DNA from 2 places in the Ensifer sp. LC384 genome. Region 2 is predicted to be linked to the other one. Evidence: riboswitches for the same ligand, from Rfam matches in the RefSeq annotation. Region 2 holds a riboswitch; the other holds the start of a gene.
The links. Region 2 has a riboswitch for FMN ahead of BC363_RS23115 (DMT family transporter). Riboswitches for the same ligand answer to the same signal wherever they lie in the genome.
Positions count from the first base shown of each region.

Region 1: it holds a riboswitch for FMN, as region 2 does, so the genes downstream of both, BC363_RS01420 (6,7-dimethyl-8-ribityllumazine synthase) here and BC363_RS23115 (DMT family transporter) in region 2, are expected to answer to the same signal.

Region 1 covers NZ_MBST01000001.1:294,159-298,574, forward strand. The annotation lists gene BC363_RS01410 (ABC transporter permease) at 1-543, shown strand, start outside; gene BC363_RS01415 (ABC transporter ATP-binding protein) at 556-1,617, shown strand; FMN riboswitch at 1,753-1,903, shown strand; gene BC363_RS01420 (6,7-dimethyl-8-ribityllumazine synthase) at 1,995-2,468, shown strand; gene BC363_RS01425 (low temperature requirement protein A) at 2,819-4,102, opposite strand; gene BC363_RS01430 (RpiB/LacA/LacB family sugar-phosphate isomerase) at 4,274-4,416, opposite strand, start outside.
Region 2 covers NZ_MBST01000034.1:230,248-234,663, forward strand. The annotation lists gene lon (endopeptidase La) at 1-1,592, shown strand, start outside; gene hupB (DNA-binding protein HupB) at 1,815-2,090, shown strand; FMN riboswitch at 2,212-2,465, shown strand; gene BC363_RS23115 (DMT family transporter) at 2,553-3,452, shown strand; gene BC363_RS23120 (esterase-like activity of phytase family protein) at 3,537-4,416, shown strand, end outside.

The sequences.
Region 1 (4,416 bases), on a different contig from region 2:
CTCAAGCTGCCGCGGCTGCGCCCCTATATCGAGTTCATCACGCTGCTGCCGCTCGTCATCCCGGCGATCGTCATAGTCTTCGGCTATATCCGGCTCTACAACACCTCGAGCTGGCTGCCGCTGACCGGCTCACTCACCGGCACCAACATGCTGCTGATGTTCGGCTATGCCACGCTTGCACTCCCCTATATGTACCGGGCGGTGGACACGGGGCTGAGGACAATCGACATCGCCACACTGACCGAAGCCGCACAAAGCCTCGGGGCGGGATGGGCCACCATTCTCGGACGGATCATCCTGCCGAATGTTCTTGTCGCGGTGCTCTCGGGCGCCTTCCTGACCTTCGCCATCGTTATTGGCGAGTTCACCATGGCGGCGCTTTTGAACCGGCCGGCATTCGGTCCGTATATGCAGCTTCTCGGCGCCAACCGCGCCTATGAGCCCGCCGCGCTCGCCGTGATCGCGTTCGGCATCACCTGGGGCTGCCTCGGCCTCATCCAGCTCGTCTCGCGCTTCCAAAAAAGCGCGCCTCCCAAGGCCTGAGGATCGTTCCGCATGAGTTTCCTGACACTGACCAACATCCAGAAATCCTTCGGCCCCGTGCAGGTCGTGCATGGCTTCGACATGTCGATCGAAAAGGGCGAGTTCGTGTCCTTCCTCGGCCCGTCGGGCTGCGGCAAGACGACCGTCCTGCGCATGATCGCCGGCTTCGAGACACCCTCCAGCGGATCCATCGTCATTAATGGCAAGGACCAGGGAACGCTGAAGCCAAACCAGCGCAATATCGGCATGGTGTTCCAGGCCTATGCGCTGTTTCCCAACATGAACGTGCAGGACAACGTCGCCTTCGGCCTCAAGGTCGCCGGCGCGCAGAAGGCGGAGATCGACACACGCGTCAAGCAGATGCTGAGCCTGATCAAGCTCGAGCACCTGGCCGATCGCTTCCCCTACCAGCTTTCCGGCGGCCAGCAACAGCGCGTCGCGCTCGCCCGCGCGCTCGCCGTCAAGCCGCAGGTGCTGCTGCTCGACGAGCCGCTGTCGGCACTCGACGCCAAGATCCGCGTGTCGCTGCGCGAAGAAATCCGCCAGATCCAGCAGCAGCTCGGCATCACCACCGTGTTCGTTACCCATGACCAGGAAGAGGCCCTGTCGATCTCCGATCGCATCGTCGTCATGAATGCCGGCCGCGCCGACCAGATCGGCACGCCGTTCGAGATCTACAACACGCCTTCCACCCGCTTCGTCGCCTCCTTCGTCGGCACGCTCAACATCATCGAAGCCAAGGTCGCCGACCCGGCCGCAGGCGCCGTCACTATCGGCAACCAGCAGGTTTCCCTGAGGGATGCGATCGCCGGCATGAAGGGCGGCGACAACATTTCGCTGGCGCTGCGCCCGGAGGCAGGCTCGATTGCCGACAGCGCCAAGGGCGACACCGCGCTTGCCGGCCAGGTGGTATCGACCAGCTTCCTCGGCTCAGTCATCCGCACCAGGTTGCGCGTCGGCGGCGACGTCATCTCCTTCGACATGTTCAACGATCCGGGCGTGACGCCGCCGGTCTCTGGCGACAACGTGACGCTGCGTTTCGCCGCCAAGGACCTGCTGGTCATCCGCGAATAGGTTTGGGTCGAAAGCTACCGCGCTGCCGGAATTATTTCACCCCGGCGACGGCAGACCTTGGAAAAATCTGTCGTGATTTCTAGGATTTTCGTCGCGACACGCGTTTGACCGCGCGTGGCCGATCTATATAGTCGCTCCTGTTCTCAGGGCGGGGTGAAACTCCCCACCGGCGGTAGCGATCGAAAGATCGAAGCCCGCGAGCGCCTTGGAGCTCAAGCTCCGGGGGTCAGCAGATCCGGTCAGATTCCGGAGCCGACGGTCACAGTCCGGATGGAAGAGAGCAAGCAGCAACGTGGACCCCGCGCCGGGGTTTCGCGCGCATGCATGTTCGCCCGACGGGAAAATTGGAAACGCCAAACCCTGGAAGGCTTGAGACCATGACTATTCTTTCCCACCCCACCGCCAAGATTGCGATCGTCCGTGCCCGCTGGCACGCCGACATCGTCGACCGCTGCGTCGATGCCTTCGTCGCCCAATGGACGAAGCTTGGCGGCACGGCGGCCGACGTCGAGATCTTCGACGTACCGGGCGCGCTGGAAATTCCGCTGCACGCGCAGAAGCTTGCCAGGACCGGCCGTTATGCCGCGATCCTCGGCACCGCCTTCGTCGTCGACGGCGGCATCTACCGCCATGACTTCGTCGCCGGCACCGTGCTCGACGGCATGATGCGCGTCCAGCTCGATACCGACGTGCCGGTGCTTTCGGCCGTGCTGACGCCGCACAATTTCCAGGAAAGCGCGCCGCTGATCGCCTTCTTCCGCGAGCACTTCGTCGCCAAGGGCGAAGAAGCCGCCAATGCCTGCGTCCAGATCCTCGACGCCCGCGCCAAGCTGGCGCTGATCAACGCCTGATCTGCCAGCAGGCCATAGCATCGGACCTGAAACCGGCTGCCCCCTCATCCGGCCTGCCGGCCACCTTCTCCCCGCACGCGGGGAGAAGGAAACGCGGGGCGCGCGCTGCGAACCATGATCTCGGCAGACCTACCGGAAAGCGTGCGACCGCCGTCACACTGCATCATGCCTCTGCAGCGCCTGCGCGGGAGGATACGCCCACGGCACGCTCGGCCGTCCCATCTCACCGCCCGCGGGGAGAGGGCTATTTTCCACACATCTTCGCCGTCCACAGCCTTTGAATCAATCTCTGAGACGCGTGATTCAAATCCGCAACGGACGGTCACAAGCCGCTGTTTCGACTCGCGAAATCAATGCGCCGCTTCGCTCTTGCGCAAACTGCGCTCCAGCGCGGCCATCCGGTGACGGTGGCCGGCCGCCTCGTAGCCGACGATGGTCACGACCGGCGCAAACATCAGGATGATCAGGCACTTCGCCATGCCGACCCCGGCCAGGGCCGCGACCACAGAGGCAGCCAGCACGAGCGCCGTGCCCATGAGCAGCCAGAGATGCAGGCGGTCCGCCTGCTGCATCAGATAGGTGTACATCGCATAGAGGAGCCCGATGTAGAACGCGACGGGCACCGCGACCGTCAGCACCGTCGCGACCGAGCCGATATGGGCCTTGTGCTCGATATAGTAAGCGGCCACGTGCAGGCCCGCGCCGGTCGCAACGATCGAGGCGAAGATCGGCATGTGGCCGTAGCCCCAGACGAAGGCCCGCTTGAGCCGGTAGTGATGCAGCACCTCGGCGCTCGGCAGCAGGAAGTAGATCCACCACATGCCGAAGGTGAGCCCGGTGCCCGCGAGGCAGACGAGCGCGACATCGAGATTCCAGCCCTGCCCCTCGACCACGGCCGAGATCGACGCAACTGTGCCGACAACCCCTTCCCCGAGTGCGATAATGGCGAGAAGCCCGTAGCGCTCGGCGATGTGGTGGGCGTGCCAGGGCGTACCTCCATGCCGCGTCTCGGCCAGATAGGGTCCGAGCATTTCGATCGCCGTCAGCGCGACGACCATGGCGAAGGTCACGACAAGCGAAAAGTCGATGAAGATCAGCACGACCCAACCGAACTGGGCGACGCTGATCGCCTTCACATAGGTGAGGCACGCGCCGCGCCGTGCCGGGTCCTGCCGGCTCGCGCGCAGCCATTGGAAAAGCATCGCCACGCGCATGACGACATAGCCGAGAACCATCACGCCGTTGTCGAGGTGCTCGCCCTTGTCGATCGACTCGAACATTGGCGGCAGACCGATCGCCAGGATCAGAACGCCGACCATCTGCACCATGGTCACGCTGCGAAAAATCCAGTCATCCGTGTCATAGGCGGACGCGAACCAGCTGAAATTGATCCAGGCCCAGCAGATCGAGAAGGTCGCGAGCGCAAAGCCGAACAGCCCGGCAAAATAGTGCCCTTCCGCGAGAAAATGGGCGAGTTGCGAAGCCGCCAGGCTGAACGCGATGACGAAGGTCAAGTCGAACAGAAGTTCGAGCGTCGTCGCCGTCCTATGATGTTCGTGCGTGTCGCGGCCGCTCATCCGCGCCACATGGTGATGGGCGCTCGGATGCGGCTCTGTCGAGGTTCCTTCACTCATGAGATGACGCCCCTGCATTTGACAATCCGCAAGCATATTCAAATATTTGCAGAAGCTTCGTCAAGGCGCGGCGCGAGCCCGAAAAAGAAAACGCCCGGCATCTCTGCCGGGCGTCTCGCCGCAATGCGCGAGGGAGGATCAACGTGCATCGCGGTAATGGTGGTCGGATGCTTACTTCGCCGTATCGAGGCGATCGATCGCCTCGACATTGCCGGCCGACGGGCCGTTAGGGTCAAACTCGGAGGCAAGCCAGGCATCGACAATCGACTTTGCAAGTTCCGGCCCGATGACGCGCGCGCCCATGGTGATGATCT
Region 2 (4,416 bases):
AGCTGAAGAAGCTGCGCCAGATGAGCCCGATGTCGGCGGAAGCAACCGTCGTGCGCAACTATCTGGATTGGCTGCTTGGCATGCCGTGGGGCAAGAAGTCCAAGATCAAGACCGACCTGAACCATGCCGAGGAAGTGCTCAACGTCGATCATTTCGGCCTCGACAAGGTCAAGGAACGAATCGTTGAGTATCTCGCCGTCCAGGCGCGTTCGACGAAGATCAAGGGCCCGATCCTGTGCCTCGTCGGCCCTCCGGGCGTCGGCAAGACGTCGCTTGCCAAGTCGATCGCCAAGGCGACCGGCCGCGAATACGTGCGCATGGCGCTGGGCGGCGTTCGCGACGAAGCGGAAATCCGCGGTCACCGCCGCACCTACATCGGTTCGATGCCCGGCAAGGTCGTCCAGTCGATGAAGAAGGCGAAGAAGTCCAACCCGCTCTTCCTGTTCGACGAGATCGACAAGATGGGCCAGGACTTCCGTGGCGACCCGTCCTCGGCTCTGCTGGAGGTGCTGGATCCGGAACAGAACTCGACCTTCATGGATCACTACCTGGAAGTCGAATACGATCTGTCCAACGTCATGTTCATCACCACGGCAAACACGCTGAACATTCCGGCGCCGCTGATGGACCGCATGGAAGTGATCCGCATCGCCGGCTACACGGAAGAGGAAAAGCTGGAAATCGCCAAGCGGCACCTACTGCCGAAGGCGATCCGCGATCACGCGCTGCAGCCGAAAGAGTTTTCGGTCACCGACGGTGCGCTGATGGCGGTCATCCAGACCTACACCCGTGAAGCGGGCGTTCGTAACTTCGAGCGCGAACTGATGAAGCTGGCCCGCAAGGCGGTAACCGAGATCATCAAGGGCAAGGCCAAGGCAGTAGCAGTCACCGCGGAAAACATCCCGGATTACCTGGGTGTACCGCGCTACCGTCACGGCGAAGCCGAACGCGACGATCAGGTCGGCGTGGTCACAGGGCTTGCCTGGACTGAGGTCGGCGGCGAGCTGCTGACGATCGAAGGCGTCATGATGCCCGGCAAGGGCCGGATGACCGTTACCGGCAACCTGCGCGACGTGATGAAGGAATCGATTTCGGCGGCGGCGTCTTACGTGCGCTCGCGGGCGATCGACTTCGGCATCGAACCGCCGCTGTTCGACAAGCGCGACATCCACGTGCACCTGCCGGAGGGTGCGACGCCCAAGGATGGCCCGTCGGCCGGTGTTGCCATGGCGACGGCGATCGTGTCGGTGATGACCGGCATCCCGATCTCCAAGGACGTGGCGATGACGGGTGAGATCACCCTTCGCGGCCGCGTGCTGCCGATCGGCGGCCTGAAGGAAAAACTGCTGGCGGCGGTTCGCGGCGGCATCAAGAAGGTGCTGATCCCTGAGGAGAACGCCAAGGATCTCGCTGAAATTCCGGACAACGTGAAGAACGTGCTCGAGATCATCCCCGTTTCGCGGATGGGTGAAGTGCTTGAGCACGCTCTGGTCCGCGTCCCGGAGCCGATCGAATGGGACCCTGCAAATGAGCCGGCACCAGTCGCCGCCGTTGATTCGCAGGATGAAGCGGGCGCTTCCATCGCCCACTGATCGACAGGCACGGGTGGGTGCAATTGTGCTCCCCGGCAGCCCATTTGGTGGAAAAACAAGGAAGACCGGCCTTTGGCCGGTCTTTTTTGTTGTAAAAGCATGCCGCAAGCCTTGCATTCCAAGGGATTAGGCGCAATTGGGAATGGCAAGACGCGGGCGATGCGCAAGCCGCCGCGGCTTAAAAACACAGTTGTTTCGAACCATTTTGAAAGGGGTGGAAACATGAACAAAAATGAGCTCGTGTCTGCCGTTGCTGAGAAGGCCGGACTTTCCAAGACCGACGCATCTTCCGCAGTTGATGCAGTTTTCGAGACCATCCAGGCTGAACTGAAGAACGGCGGCGACATTCGCCTCGTCGGTTTCGGCAACTTCTCCGTTTCGCGTCGCGAAGCCTCCAAGGGCCGCAACCCGTCCACGGGCGCTGAAGTTGACATCCCGGCACGCAACGTTCCGAAGTTCACGGCCGGCAAGGGCCTGAAGGATGCCGTTAACGGCTGATGAGTTTGCTTGACGGCCGGATACGAGGCCGGCAGTCCAAGTCTTGAAGGGTTCGGCTCACGCCGGGCCCTTTTGCTTTTCGGGTGGCCTTGCGGCAGGGCGGTCTTTGGTCTAGGGCTCAGCCTGTTCTCAGGGCGGGGTGAAAGTCCCCACCGGCGGTAAGGGCTTACAGCGCCGCGCGTCAAATATGACGCGCAAAGGACGCTGTGACGCTTGAAAGTTGCTGCATAATTTTCTCCTTAAATCGGATCCGATTTAAGGAATTATGCAGTAAGCCCAAGCCCGCGAGCGCTTCCGGCGGTTTTGCGCCGGAAGGTAGCAGATCCGGTGCAACTCCGGAGCCGACGGTCATAGTCCGGATGAAAGAGAATGATCGTTGGTGCGAAGGGCAGCGCTGTCCGTTGTCGCGCCCTGCGCTCATGCGTCCTGATTTGTGTTGGTCCCTGTTTGCGGATGAAGGACATGAGCGAGACTACCCAAGCACTTTTCACCTCCCGCGCCATGGCCGGTGCCGCCTGGATGATACTGGCCGGCGTCGCCTTCGCTCTGCTGAATGTCGTCACGCAATGGATGACGATGCAGCTCGGCTTTTCCGCCACTTCGACCGCCTTCTGGCAATATGAATTCGCGCTCGTCTTCTCCCTGCCGTTCCTGTTTCGGGTCGGCTTGTCGGCGATGCGCACCGATTATCCCTGGCGTCACGTCGTTCGCGTTGCCCTTGCGGCGCTGGGTGTGGGGGCCTGGGTTTCGGGGCTGGCTTCGGTTCCGATCTGGCAGGCCATCGCGCTAGTGATGACGTCGCCGTTCTTCATCATTCTCGGTGCGCGCCTCTTCCTCGGCGAACGCGTCGGTGCTGCGCGCTGGGCTGCGGCGGCAGTCGGTTTTGCTGGCGCCACGATCATCCTGCAGCCCTGGTCGGAAAGCTTCACCTGGGCAGCCTTGCTGCCCATCCTCTCGGCACTGCTCTGGGGGGCGTCGTCGTTGATCACCAAGAGCCTGACGGGCATCGAGCGTCCGGAGACGATAACGGTCTGGTTGCTTGTGCTTCTGACGCCGATCAACGGCGTGCTGGCGCTGTCGACAGGATTTGCCGTGCCAAGCGGCAGCATCCTTGCGCTATTGGTGCTGGCGGGGCTGCTGACGGTGGTGGCGCAATATCTATTGACGCTGGCCTATACCGTCGCCGACGCCGCCTATGTGCAGCCTTTCGACGATCTCAAGCTGCCGCTCAACGTGTTGGCCGGCTGGATCGTTTTCGGTTATGCGCCGAGCGGCTATCTCTGGCTAGGGGCCGTCCTGATCCTCGGCGCCTCGCTTTTCATCATGCGCAACGAGATGAAACGCGAGCGCGCGACCGCGTAGCGCAACGCTGCAGAACAAAGGCGCAGGGTTGTCATGCGCCTGTCATCGCCATCCCGCAGAACCCCCTTGTTTTGAATATTCGATATGGGGGATTTCATGACCATTTCATCATGCAGAACGGCGCTCGCCGCCATGCTTCTCGCGTCCGTTGCTTTTCCGGCTGCCGCCGAACCGGTGTTCAATCGTATTGCGTCCTTCGCCGTTGCCGACAACCTGCCCGAGGGTGATGCCCGCAAGGAAGCCACATCCGCGGAAATCATCACCGCAACCGAAGACGGCAACACGCTGATTTACTCCGATAGCCCGGGCAAGCGCATCGGCCTCATCGACATCACCGAGGCCAAGGCGCCGAAGGCCGCCGGCACTGTTTCGTTCGAGGGAGAGCCGACATCGGTGACTGTCGCCGGTGCCAAGGCGCTGGTTGCGGTCAATACGCGCGAAAGCTTCACAAAGCCTTCCGGCTTCCTCGCCACCGTCGACGTTGCCTCGAAGAAGGTCGAGGCGACCTGTGATCTCGGCGGTCAGCCGGACTCTGTCGCTGTCAACAAGGACCGCACGCTTGCCGCGATCGCCATCGAGAACGAGCGTGATGAGGAGGTCAACGACGGCAAGATCCCGCAGATGCCTGCCGGCGATCTGGTGATCCTGTCTCTGAAGGACGGCGTTGCCGATTGCGCGACGATCAAGCACGTGACTCTGACGGGTCTTGCCGAAGTTGCTGGCGACGATCCAGAGCCGGAATTCGTCTCCTTCAACGGCAAGGACGAGATCGCGCTGACGCTGCAGGAAAACAACCACATCGTCATCATCGACGCCAAGTCCGCGGCGGTAAAGACGCATTTCTCCGCCGGCGCAGCCGACCTCAAGGACATCGACACCAAGCGCGACGGTGCTATCGCCTTCAAGGACGAGCAGTCGGGCCGCAAGCGCGAACCTGACGCCGTCAAGTGGCTTGACGACGATC